3 regions of the Eubacterium sp. MSJ-33 genome follow, and region 3 is predicted to be linked to each of the others. Evidence: predicted binding sites of a transcription regulator. Region 3 holds the regulator's gene; each other region holds the start of a gene.
What was found. Region 3 encodes LexA, which represses DNA repair genes until DNA is damaged. Its sites were predicted from a motif close to CNAACANNTGTTNG; they were not measured.

Region 1 (4,296 bases), 1.4 Mb from region 3:
AGCAATGACAAAAAGCCGTCGGGCTGGGACATAAGTTTCCCAGTTCGGCGGCTTTTCCGTGGGATCTGTTGACATATAATTTTCCATTCGCAATATAATGAATATAAAACAAACAAAAAACTTTATAAATTGAGGAAAAAATGTTGTCAAAAGCTGGAAAACTGTGTAATATAGAGAACATGTTGTTAAAATAAAACAAAGGAGAGGAAACTGAAAATATGAAATCAGGAATCGTAGGAAACATGTGGGAAGCAATTAATAGCTTTTTGACAAAAGTAGATGATTTCGTCTGGGGTCCGCCGCTTATGATTTTGATCATTGCAGGTGGAATCCTTCTTACCATCCGCATGGGTGTGCTGCAGGTCCGTAAACTGCCACTTGCCCTGAAATGGATGGTGAAAAATGAGGAAGAGGGCGAAGGAGAGGTAACCTCATTCGGTGCACTCTGTACGGCACTTTCAGCGACGATTGGAACCGGAAATATCGTCGGCGTCGCAACAGCGATCGGAGCCGGTGGTCCGGGTGCTCTGTTCTGGATGGTGCTTGCTGCATTCTTCGGAATGGCAACCAAGTATGCAGAAGGACTCCTTGCAGTTAAGTATCGTGTCGTAGATGAAGATAATCATGCACTTGGTGGACCGTTTTACTATATCGAAAAAGGTATGGGTACAAAATGGAAATGGCTTGCGAAGATCTTTGCATTCTTCGGTATCTGTGTAGGATTGTTCGGCATCGGAACATTCTCACAGGTAAATGGTATTGCATCGGCTGTCGAGGGATTCTTCGATCCGAATGAATCATGGAGCGTAGAGATTCCCGGAATCGGTACATATTCGTGGACGGTTGTAATCGCATCTTTGATTTTGAGTGTCTGTGTGGCGCTTGTGCTGATCGGTGGTATCAAGCGTATTGCAAATGTATCCCAGATCGTCGTTCCTTTTATGGCAGTGCTTTATGTTCTGCTTTGCCTGATGCTTCTCATCTGCAATATCAAAGAGATTCCGGATGCGTTCGTAACAATCGTAAAGGGCGCGTTCAATCCAAAGGCAGTGACCGGTGGTGTGGTTGGTACGATGATTGTTGCAATGCAGAAGGGTGTTGCAAGAGGTATCTTCTCAAATGAATCCGGTCTTGGCTCTGCGCCAATCGCTGCAGCCGCTGCAAAGACAAAGGAGCCGGTACGTCAGGGTCTGGTTTCTATGACGGGTACATTTATTGATACAATCATCATCTGTACGATGACAGGACTTTCTATCGTATTGACAGGTGCTTGGCAGCAGGAAGGCTTAGAGGGTGTACAGGTAACAACCTACGCATTCCAGGAGGGACTTCCGATTTCCGAGCAGGTAGCTGCGTTCCTGTTGATGCTGTGTCTGGTATTCTTCGCATTTACAACGATCCTTGGATGGGATTACTATTCGGAGCGCTGTCTGGAATACCTGTCAGGCAAGAACAAGAAGGCAATCCTTGTATATCGCTGGTTATACATCTTAGCCGTATTCATCGGACCATACATGACAGTAAAGGCAGTATGGACGATTGCGGATATCTTCAACGGATTGATGGCGATTCCGAACATGATCGCAATCTTCGCTTTGAGTGGTGTGGTTGTGAAGGAGACAAAGGACTTCTTCAAGCGCCATGCAGAGCAGAATCAGTTTAAGTAAATAACATGATTTTGAAACAGGTGTGCTGTATCGTTGCGGCATGCCTGTTTTTGCGTAAGCAAGACTTCACACTTTTTTCACAATTTTTATTAGCACTCACTATTGACGAGTGCTAATAAGTGTGTTATAGTACATCTAGAACATGAGGGAAGGCCTAGAGAAGGGAACCCGAGTGGGAAGGAAATAAAAACAAACACAGATCATTGTGAAGTATAAAAGGAGGTATGGCTTATGTTAATGCCAAGTTTATTTACAAATAGTTTTATGGATGATTTTTTTGATACACCAAGTTTTGGTGTCTATAAGTACGATGTACCGGCTCAGAATCTGATGAGTACCGATGTGTTCGAGAAGGAAGACGGTTACGAGATTGATATGAACCTTCCGGGATTCAAGAAGGAAGATGTAACCGGAGAAGTAAAGGATGGTTACCTGATCATCAAGGCTTCGACAAAGAACTCTAAGGATGAGAAGGATGCCAAGGGCAAATACATCCGTAAGGAACGTTATGAAGGTTCCTGCAACAGATCCTTCTATGTGGGTGATGCGATTACACAGGAAGATATCAAGGCAAAATTCGAGGATGGTGTTTTGAAGATTACTGTACCGAAGAAAGAAGCAAAACCACAGGTGGAAGAGAAGAAATTCATTGCCATCGAAGGATAATTTAAATAGCTAGTCAGACGATTTTTCGTTTCCCCTCTCTTACTGGGCGACCGCCGTATAAGCGGTCGTCCTTTTTGCTTTTTTGTCTATCATACAATTATATTTACAAAACATACGTTCCGTATTAGAATAAATACATATGGGAAAGCTTGATGTAAGGAGCAGCAATATGCGGCAGTATATAGCAATTGATCTAAAATCGTTTTATGCATCGGTAGAGTGCGTGGAGCGGGGATTAAATCCGCTCACGACGAACCTTGTAGTAGCAGATGAGAGCCGGACAGAGAAGACAATCTGTCTGGCAGTTTCGCCTTCTTTGAAATCCTATGGTATCTCAGGGCGGGCGCGTCTGTTTGAGGTCGTACAGAAGGTGAAGGAGATCAATCGTCAGAGGCTGGCATTTGCACCGGAACGGGAATTTACCGGATCATCATATGAGAATAACAAGGTCAAGGCAGATCCAAGACTTGCACTTGATTACATTGCTGCGAAACCACGGATGGCATATTACATGAAATATAGTACCCGTATTTACGATACTTATCTGAAATATGTGGCATCGGAGGATATGCATGTCTATTCAGTAGATGAGGTGTTTATTGATGCGACAGCATATCTTCATACATATCAGATGACTGCCCGACAGCTTGCGGAGACGATGATTCAGGATGTATATGAGACAACAGGGATTACAGCGACAGCGGGTATTGGAACGAATCTGTATTTGGCGAAGATTGCAATGGATATCGAGGCGAAGCACATGCAGCCGGATGAACGTGGGGCACGAATCGCAGAGCTGGATGAGATGACCTACCGTAAACTGCTGTGGAATCATGAACCATTGACGGATTTCTGGCGGGTGGGGGCCGGTTATCAGAAAAAACTGCACGCACAAAATCTGTATACGATGGGTGATATCGCAAGGTGTTCATTGGGAGAAGAAAATGATTATTACAACGAGGAGCTGTTATATAAGCTTTTTGGTGTGAATGCGGAATTGCTGATTGATCATGCATGGGGGTACGAGCCATGTACAATTGAGGAGATTAAGGCGTATCGGCCGGAGAGCAACAGCATCAGTTCAGGGCAGGTGCTGCAATGTCCTTATACATGTGAAAAAGCGCGCGTAGTCGTGCAGGAAATGACGGAGGCACTGGTGCTGGAACTGGTTCAAAAAGGGCTTGTTACGAATCAGATGGTACTTACAGTGGGGTATGATATCGAAAATCTGTCTGCCGGGGCAAATGGATATTGCGGAGAGGTGACGAGTGACCGGTATGGACGGAAAGTGCCAAAGCATGCACATGGTACGGAGAATCTGGAAGGGTATTCATCTTTAACGAGTAAGATTGAGGCAGCCGTGCTTCGCTTATATGATCGAATCGTAGATGAGAAGCTGCTTGTGCGGCGGATGAATGTCGTAGCGAACCGTGTGATCCGCAAGCAGGATGTGAAGGAAGAATCAAAAGGTTTTGAACAGCTTAATCTATTCACGGACTATGCAGTGTTAGAAAAAGAGAAAGAAGCAGAGAAGGAGAAGGAAGCGAAGGAAGAGCAGATGCAGCAGGCATTGCTTGCAATCAAGCATAAATACGGAAAAAATGCGGTGCTCCGGGGAATGAATTTCCGAGAGGGTGCAACCGCGCGCGATAGGAATAATCAGATTGGAGGGCATAAAGCGTGAGGCGGGATTATAGTGATATTATTAACCGTGAGCGCCCGGTGTCGAAGAAGCACCTGCCGATGGACCGGATGATGCGCGCGGCACAGTTTGCCCCATTTGCGGCCCTTACGGGACATGATGAGGCTGTGCGGGAGACGGCGCGGCTGACGGAGGAGGAGATAGAACTCGATGAGTATGAAGTTGCGGAACTAAACCGGAAACTGCAATGGTTAGCAGAGCATAAAGATGCGGAAGTGTCGATCGTGCATTTTATTAAGGATGCGAAAAAAGAGGGCGGTG
Region 2 (4,296 bases), 1.1 Mb from region 3:
TCAGCGGCGAATACAGAATCTTGTCAATACGGATTCCTTCTGCCTTAATCCGTTCGCCCAATTCCTTTGCCTGTGTATGTCCAAGTTCTGTAAGTGCAATATCCGTCGCGCCACAGATTTTATTCTCTACATTCCAGATTGTCTGTCCATGTCTTGTAAAATAGAAGTATGCCATCATACTGTCCCTCCTGTATTTTCTACCAAGATACTACCATATCTAACCTTTGAATTCCACCGCATGTTTTCGTTTCCAGATTGGAAAGAGGTTCCGCTGGCAGATATAATTCTCGCGCTCTTTGATTCCAACCGCATGGAAAAATGTCTTCCACATATCGGTATATTCATCCTCATACTCTTCCGTCTTCCGAAGCGTCTCAAATTCCGCATCGGTCAGATAACGCAGGTAATTCGTCCCATCCTTCGGATGCACGCACGCGGTCTTCCTTGTATCATCAATGATCATCCAGTGTTCGGACGGCATGCGGTCTGCAAAATGTCTGCCGACCAGCATGATCACATCGCTTTTCGGTTCCAGATGGCACACATAGACTTTCCCGTCTAACGACTGAAACCGCGCAAATTCCCGGAAATGATGACTCTCATTCCCCACCTTCCGCCGCAGTTCCAATATCCGCATCACATGCGGATTCGTATAATAATCAAGCACGCGGCAGCCAACCGCGAATCCAACCCGCAGGAAATTATAGATTGCCTGCAATGCATCTTCCTCCGCGGAGAGTGTCGCATAATAGACATCCAGATATGCCTCATCCGAGATATCTCTCCGGATGGAACGAATCACCTTCTCTGCCTTTTCGGCATCGCCATCCACATGAATGTACTCATCGAACATCGTCTGTTGAAATACTGGCTCTTTCTTCACTTGTATCTGTTCGTGACCGATCCGCAAGGCTTCCACCCATGCATCGTAGATGCAGGTCATAATATCCTCCAGCCGGTCTTTACATGTATATATCTTCATAACTACAATCTACCCAATTCCGAAATCCGCCAGAGACATCTGCGTGAACGATTCATTCGCGTGCTCTGCCTTCCATATATCCTTCTGGTCGACGCCGGTCAACTGCCTTGTGATATACCCTTCCTCGATCGGTGTGTGATACATCTGCCTGCCACCACAGGTAATGAAATATTGTGCCCGTTTCAATACGACTCCCATCTTCTTCAAGGAAGCGAAATCGAGCCTGCCGTAACGTCTCGCGTATGTGATCCGTCCTGCCGATTTCGGTCCGATGCCCGGCACACGGAGCAGCATCGCATAGCTTGCCGTCTGCACTTCCACCGGGAATTGATCCAGATGCCGCAGTGCCCAGTCACACTTCGGGTCGACCAGTTCGTTGAAATTCGGCTTTTCCACGGATAACAATTCGTCCGCCTGAAATCCATAGAACCTGAGCAGCCAGTCCGCCTGATACAACCGGTGCTCCCGCAGGAGCGGTGGTGGTGTTCCGATCTGTGGCAATACCTTATCTTCATTCAGCGGAATATACGCCGAATAAAATACACGCTTCAAGTCAAAGCCCTGATACAACTGTTGTGTCGTCTGCAGCAACGTATAATCGCTCTCGCCGGTTGCCCCGATAATCATCTGCGTGCTCTGCCCCGCCGGTGCAAACCGCCGCCTTAATTTCGACATATCGAGCGGTGCAAGCTGATATGCGTTGTCCCATGTCAAAGCACTATCCAGAACCGTTCCATTCATCTTCGTAGCCAAATTCGCAATTGTATTCTGCATACCTGTCTCTCCAGTTACAGAAATATCTGAACCTGCGCCACGTTTCTTGCCTTGATCTCTGCTTCCATATGCCCCCGCATCATCACGCACAACATTTTCCGTTCCAAGTACAGCTTCCTTCTCCTTCATCAATCCTTCCGCAAACTGCTTCTTTGACTCAGTCCCGAAGATACTCTGCTTCAGAAACTGATTGCCCTTGCTTCTCTCCATGTGCGCGGATTTCCCGATTGCCATCCGGTGAGATGCGATTGTATTCCGCACCTTTCCCATCGGATCTAAGATTGTCTGCATTGTCTTATTCGGTGCCAGCGTCCGCAATCCTTCCTCCGTTGGCAGTTCCATATTCACGCTGATACGATCCGCCAGATATCCTGCTGCCGCAAGCAGTTCATCCGATGCACCAGGAATCGTCTTGACATGGATGTAACCGTTAAAATGATATTTCGTCCGAAGCAGAAGCAATGTCTCGCACATCTTCTCCATCGTATACGTCGGATTCTTCAGAACGCCGGAGCTTAAGAACAAGCCTTCAATATAATTCCGCTTGTAAAACTCCACCGTGAGCTCGCAGATTTCCTCCGGTGTAAAGGTTGCCCGCTTCACATCATTACTCGCCCGGTTGATGCAGTATTTGCAATCATAGACGCAGTGATTTGTCATCAGAATCTTAAGTAGCGAGATACATCTGCCATCCGAAGCAAAGCTATGGCAGATGCCGCATGCCGCTGCATTGCCGAGTTCTCCTTTCTTCCCCCGGCGATCCGATCCGCTCGACGTACATGCCACATCGTACTTGGCAGCATCCGCAAGAATCTGCAGCTTCTCCTGCGTTGTATATTCTTCTATGTAATTGTTCGTCATTTCTGTACTCATACTTATATTATACGAACAAGCGTTCTTAATTGCAAGTTTTTTCGAACACTCGTTTGTATTTATTCAGAATAACCAGAAAGCACAAAAACAGACGAAGCAGAATTTCCACTTCGCCTGTTTCAAGATTACGCCACTACCCGTTTCTTCGCCGACACGATATTCGCAACAATAATATAGAACACACCATATAAAGCCATCGCCAGCATATTGATAAATGCCGGTTTCAGCCCTGAAACACTCACCGTCTCCAGTGTCTTCAGATATTCATTCGTCTGAATATACCAGTACGCCGGAAAGATACGACCCACGGCAAGCACGCCATCCGGCAGCCATTCAACCGGGATAAATGCACCGCACAGAAATGCCGAGCCAAGTGCCACGACATTCACGATTCCATTAACCGCTTCCTTGTTGTTGAAGATGCTGGATATCAGGAACGCCATCGTCAGGGCGCACAACGTAAACACGAACGAATTTGCCAGATACATGGCACCCTGCGCACTGAACATTGCCTTTCCAACAATCACAAAACTGATCACACCATAGAACAGCCATAATGCCATCGCGAATAACAGATTCGACGCAAGCAGGATCGCATTGTGCTTCTTATAATTCATACTGCTGATCGTGATTCGCTTGCGGATCGGCAGCTCCTGAAAGCTCGTAAGCACCAGACAGATCACGAAGATCGCACCGGCAAGCAGACTGTAGCTTGCAAAATTATAATAACCCGCTGCCTTCGACATGCTGTTTGTATCAAGTGTCGTCGTCACATGCACGGTTGATGTCTGTTCCAAAGTCTGCGTGATATCCTTGCAGACTTCCTCCTCATTCAGGGATATGTTCATTTCATCCGGATTTGCCTGCAGAGCGGCATTCACGTAGTTTTGCTGTATGGCAAGATAGCTTTCGACCATCATCTGTGCGAAGCTCGCATCCGCCGACTGGCAGCTCTTATACCGAAGTTCCGGATTCTCTCCGTTCAGAACCGCCTGCCGGTAGCCCTGCGGAATATAGATTACAAATGCTACCTGCCGATAGAAGATTGCATCGTCTATGTCCTCTTCGCTTTTCAGTTCTTTCCGTTCACTGTGCGCTGCGATATAATCCGTAAAATTCTTCGTGATTCCGACATTTTCATCCTGATTCACAATGACGATTTCCGGCTTGTCTGCGGTGAACTGGCTCACCGTATCCCCGCTTTTTGCGTTGATGCCACCGAACAAAAGAAGCAGCACCGTATACAGGATCACCATGCCTTTACATTTATTCAATACATGCAGAAATGCTTTAAATACTGTCATACTTCTGCCTCCTTAATCCCTGTGCGGACACAAGCAGCATGAAGGCAGAGAAGATTCCAAGACTTGCTACATCCATCCAGAAACGCTTGTCCACACCATAATAATACAGCGCATAATATCCATCTGTGATCATCGCCGCCGGATTGATCTTGTCTAAGAACGGCACATGTTTCTCGATGATATATTTCATGGTAATTCCCATCATGCCAGACAGGAAACAGCATGCCATCGTGATGCCGATCAGTATTCCAAGCTTTCCGTTCTCGCCGGTCTTGACAACTGTAGTCACCATGATCGCAAGCGTCAGTCCAGCCAGACTTCCCGCAAGTGCCAGCAGGATCACATATGGCAGATTCTCCCCGT
Region 3 (4,296 bases):
CGTATCATACAACCGGTCGTCCGAACATGACAATATTGGATAAAATTATCTTCGTTGCGGATTATATTGAACCAAATCGGAAGATGCTCCCGGAGATGGAAGAAATTCGGAAGGAAGCTTTTACGAATCTGGATGTTTGTGTGATCCATATATTGAAGAATACGCTTGATTATCTGAGCAAGACGACGGCAGAGATGGACTATATGACGCAGAAAACATATGATTTTTATGTAGTTCATAATATGGAACTGTAAGGGAGACAGGATATGGGTGAGAATAAATTTCTTCGAACAATTGTAAAAGCGCTTGATGATAAAAAAGGAAATAATATCCGTGTAATTCGGATATCTGAAATTTCTTCCATGTGCGATTATCTGGTGATTGCAGATGGTTCCAACCGTAATCAGGTACAGGCAATGTGCAATAATGTGGAGCATGCGATGCGGGAAGCTGGTGCGGAAATGAAAAATCGGGAAGGTTATGCAAATGGAGGATGGATTTTGCTGGATTATTATGATATAATTATTCATGTATTTTCAGAAAAAGAGAGATCCTTCTATGATTTAGATCATATCTGGAGGGATGGAGAGCTTTTACAACCGGGGGAATATTAATTTGAATAGTAAAGAAAAACTGATTCAGGATAACTATAAGAAAGTAAATCAGATATCTGCCAGATGCATGCGTGTGATTGTAGCAATTCTGGCACTTGCGTTTTTGTATTGTTATTTCGGTACGGATATGGATGATTCCGTATTGATTGTTTTCTTTGCGTCGGCAATTTTTATTGCGTTGATTCCTACTCTGATTATCAACATATTAAAATTCGATCATGCACCTGTGACAAAGCATATTGTCATTATCTGTGTCTGTCTGATTGCAACACTGATGCTGACACTTTTGTCAACGTATGCATATCCAATCATGTTGTTCCCAATTCTTTTGGCATCACTTTATTATAACCAGACACTTGTTCTGTTTGCATCACTGCTGATGTCATGCGGTATTGTTGTATCTAATTATTTTTCATACCGTTTTTCAAATGTATTTATTGGATTTCCGTGCGAGACGTTCGAAGAGGCAATGTTATCTTATGTGGTTCCGCAGATTGTGGTTGTATTCGGACTTTCTGTTGCTGCATATTTTATTGTACAGCGAAATTCCATGATGATTAATTCGGCAATCAATATGGCGGTTACTATGCAGGATAACCAGACGGGGCTTATCTTCTCGTTTGCGGAGATCAGCGAGAGTAAATCGAAGTTTACCGGGGAACATATCAAGCGTGTTGCAGCCTATATGCGTGTATTAGCGAAGGCATCCGGTTTTGATGATGAATATGTGGAGATGGTATCAACGGCATCAATGATGCACGATATCGGTAAACTGATGATCAGCGAAGAAATTCTTGATAAACCGGATAAGCTGACGGACGAAGAATATCAGATTATGAAGAATCATGTCTTATATGGAGAGGCACTTCTGGAGAAATGTCCGGGTGAATTGATGCATCTGGCGTGCGTTCTGGCGAAAGAACATCATGAACGCTGGGATGGAACCGGCTATCTAGGTATGAAGGGCGAGGAAATTGCTTATATCAGCCGCCTGATGGCAGTTTGTGATGTGTTTGATGCATTGACCTCTGACAGATATTATAAGAAGGGCTGGTCGTTGGAAGATACGTTTGATGAGATTATTCGGTTATCGGGCAAGAGCTTTGATCCGAAGGTTGTCAAATTATTCATTCAGCATTTTGATGAATTCAAAGAGATACATAACCGTATACCGGACAAGCAAAAATACTAAAGAGAAATGGAGTACCTGCTATGTATAAAATTATGAATGCATACATGAGCAAGGTTCAGCTACAATCGGGACCGGAACTGCAGCAAAGACTTTGTGACATTGTAAATAGTATAAAAGAGATTAAGAGTTTTTCGGTCACAGAACACTTTAAACAATTTGCGATTAATATGAAACTGCAGTCGTTCTCTGTGGAAAAAGCAGCGGCAGTTTTTCATGAATTGCAAGGGAAGATTGCGAGTCCTTATTCGGCATTTTATGTCCGGTTTAACGAGGGAAGATGTGTACGATACCGGTTTATTACATGTAGGGAAGATAAACAGGGGATTTACTGTGATTTTATATTCAGTTAGATAGTATAGTAAGTAAAAAGACAGATTTCATTAGATATGAAATCTGTCTTTTGTATTAATGAAGTTAAATTCTATAATTAGAATGTTCGGAAAAGACCAATGACCTTTCCAAGAATCTGAAGTTCTCCGTCCTGTACGATGATAGGATCCATCGTATCATTTTCCGGCTGTAACCGATAATAACCGGATTCTTTGTAGTAGGTTTTTACGGTTGCGGAATCATCAATCAGAGCAACAACCATCTCTGTATTTCTTGCAGTCTGAGCTTCTTCACACATAACCAAATCCCCGTCGAAGATACCGGCATTGATCATACTGTCGCCTTTGACCTTTAACATGAATGTATTTTTCCCGTTCGCGTGCAGATATTCCGGTGGAATTGGAAAATACCCTTGAATGTTCTGCTCTGCAAGAATTGGTTCCCCACAGGTGACAGTACCGACAATCGGTACATTGATAACTTCTCTTCTGGAAAGATTAAATTCATCATCCAAGATTTCAATTGCGCGTGGTTTAGTTGGATCTTTGCGGATATATCCTTTTTCCTCCAATGATTCCAGATGTGCATGAACAGAAGAGGTGGATTTTAAATGAACTGCCTCACAAATCTCCCGTACAGCAGGTGGATAGCCCTTTTGCAAGATGCATTCTTTTAGATATTCCAATATTTCCCGCTGTTTATCAGTCAGGTTTCGATTCGCCATATCATATCCCCTTTCTTTCGATTTATAAACTAAAACTATGATAGCATAGAATACAAAAAAATGCAAACAAATGTTCTGCTTTCCGTTTCAAAACAAAAAACATCGGAAAAACTTTGAATTTTCGTAAGAAATGCAGTATAATATCCTAGACTTTGTATGTCGTTAGAAATGAGATATAAAAGGAGAGCAGGTTTTGAACGAAAAGTTATTACATACACCCGAGGGCGTCCGGGATATCTACGATGCCGAGTGTAAGAAGAAAAAGAAAGTGATTTCACGGATTCATCATGTGTTAGAGCTGTACAGTTATCAGGACATTGATACACCGAGTTTTGAATATTTTGATATTTTTAATATGGATAAGGGGTCTGCAGCTTCCAATGAAATGTATAAGTTTTTTGACCGCAATAACAATACATTGGTTCTGCGTCCGGACATCACACCAAGTATCGCAAGAAGCGTCGCAAAATATTATCCCGAGGAACAGCTTCCGATTCGTCTTTGCTATTCAGGAAATACATTTTTGAATACACATCAGCATCAGGGAAAGCTTTCTGAGTTTACTCAGATTGGTGGGGAACTTATCAATGATGACAGTTCTGCTGCCGATGCAGAGATTATTGCCTGTGTGATTCATTGCCTGCTTGCAGCGGGCTTAAAGGAGTTCCAGATTGAAATTGGCGAAGTTGAATTTTTCAAGGGGATGATTGAAGAAGCTGGGCTGGACGATGAGACAGAACAGCGAATCAAGGAGTACATTCATTCAAAGAATTTCTTTGGTTTGACAGAATTTGTGAATACACTGGAAATTCCGGAGGAACGCAAGGTTGCTTTGAAAAGCTTTGAGAGTCTGTTTGGTGGTCTGGATATGCTTGATTATGCAGAAAAGCTTGTGACAAATGATGCATCGTTGGAAGCGATTGCACGTATGCGGAAGGTATATAATGCGCTTACAAGTTATGGGTATGAAAAATACATCAGCTTTGATCTGTCTATGATTAACCGATTTAATTATTATACCGGAATTGTGTTCCGCGGTTATACATACGGAACAGGAGATGCAATCGTTAAGGGTGGCCGTTACAACAACCTAATGGAGAAATTTGGTAAGAAAGCTCCATCTGTTGGATTCGCGATTTATGTCGATGATTTGATGAGTGCAATCGCCAGAAATAAGATTGATGTAGGACTTGATTATTCCAATGTACTTGTTCTGTACAAAGAGGAAAATCAAAAGGACGCAATTGCATATGCATGTAAGCTGCGTGCTGAAGATCAGAAGGTGGAACTTGTTCGGATGTCCAGACGACATGATTTGCAGGAGTATATTGATTATGCACATAAGATGCATTTTGCAAAATTATGTTACTTTGAGGCTGCGGATAAGATTACAGAATATTAAGGAGAGACTATGCGTTATTTAACATTTGCATTGG

Region 1: the regulator LexA is predicted to act here: its motif matches at 2,441-2,454, upstream of KP625_RS09800 (Y-family DNA polymerase).
Region 2: the regulator LexA is predicted to act here: its motif matches at 2,672-2,685, upstream of KP625_RS11340 (putative DNA modification/repair radical SAM protein).

Annotation. Positions count from the first base shown of each region.
Region 1 is NZ_CP076562.1:2,074,837-2,079,132, forward strand. Features, by position in the region: gene KP625_RS09790 (alanine/glycine:cation symporter family protein) at 243-1,667, shown strand; gene KP625_RS09795 (Hsp20/alpha crystallin family protein) at 1,899-2,333, shown strand; gene KP625_RS09800 (Y-family DNA polymerase) at 2,503-4,017, shown strand; gene KP625_RS09805 (hypothetical protein) at 4,014-4,296, shown strand, end outside.
Region 2 is NZ_CP076562.1:2,408,093-2,412,388, reverse strand. Features, by position in the region: gene KP625_RS11350 (histidine phosphatase family protein) at 1-175, opposite strand, end outside; gene KP625_RS11345 (TIGR03915 family putative DNA repair protein) at 218-982, opposite strand; gene KP625_RS11340 (putative DNA modification/repair radical SAM protein) at 992-2,629, opposite strand; gene KP625_RS11335 (ABC transporter permease) at 2,755-3,933, opposite strand; gene KP625_RS11330 (ABC transporter permease) at 3,920-4,296, opposite strand, start outside.
Region 3 is NZ_CP076562.1:645,125-649,420, reverse strand. Features, by position in the region: gene yqeK (bis(5'-nucleosyl)-tetraphosphatase (symmetrical) YqeK) at 1-254, shown strand, start outside; gene rsfS (ribosome silencing factor) at 267-614, shown strand; gene KP625_RS02995 (HD-GYP domain-containing protein) at 616-1,806, shown strand; gene KP625_RS02990 (hypothetical protein) at 1,827-2,156, shown strand; gene lexA (transcriptional repressor LexA) at 2,234-2,860, opposite strand; gene hisZ (ATP phosphoribosyltransferase regulatory subunit) at 3,054-4,262, shown strand; gene hisG (ATP phosphoribosyltransferase) at 4,272-4,296, shown strand, end outside.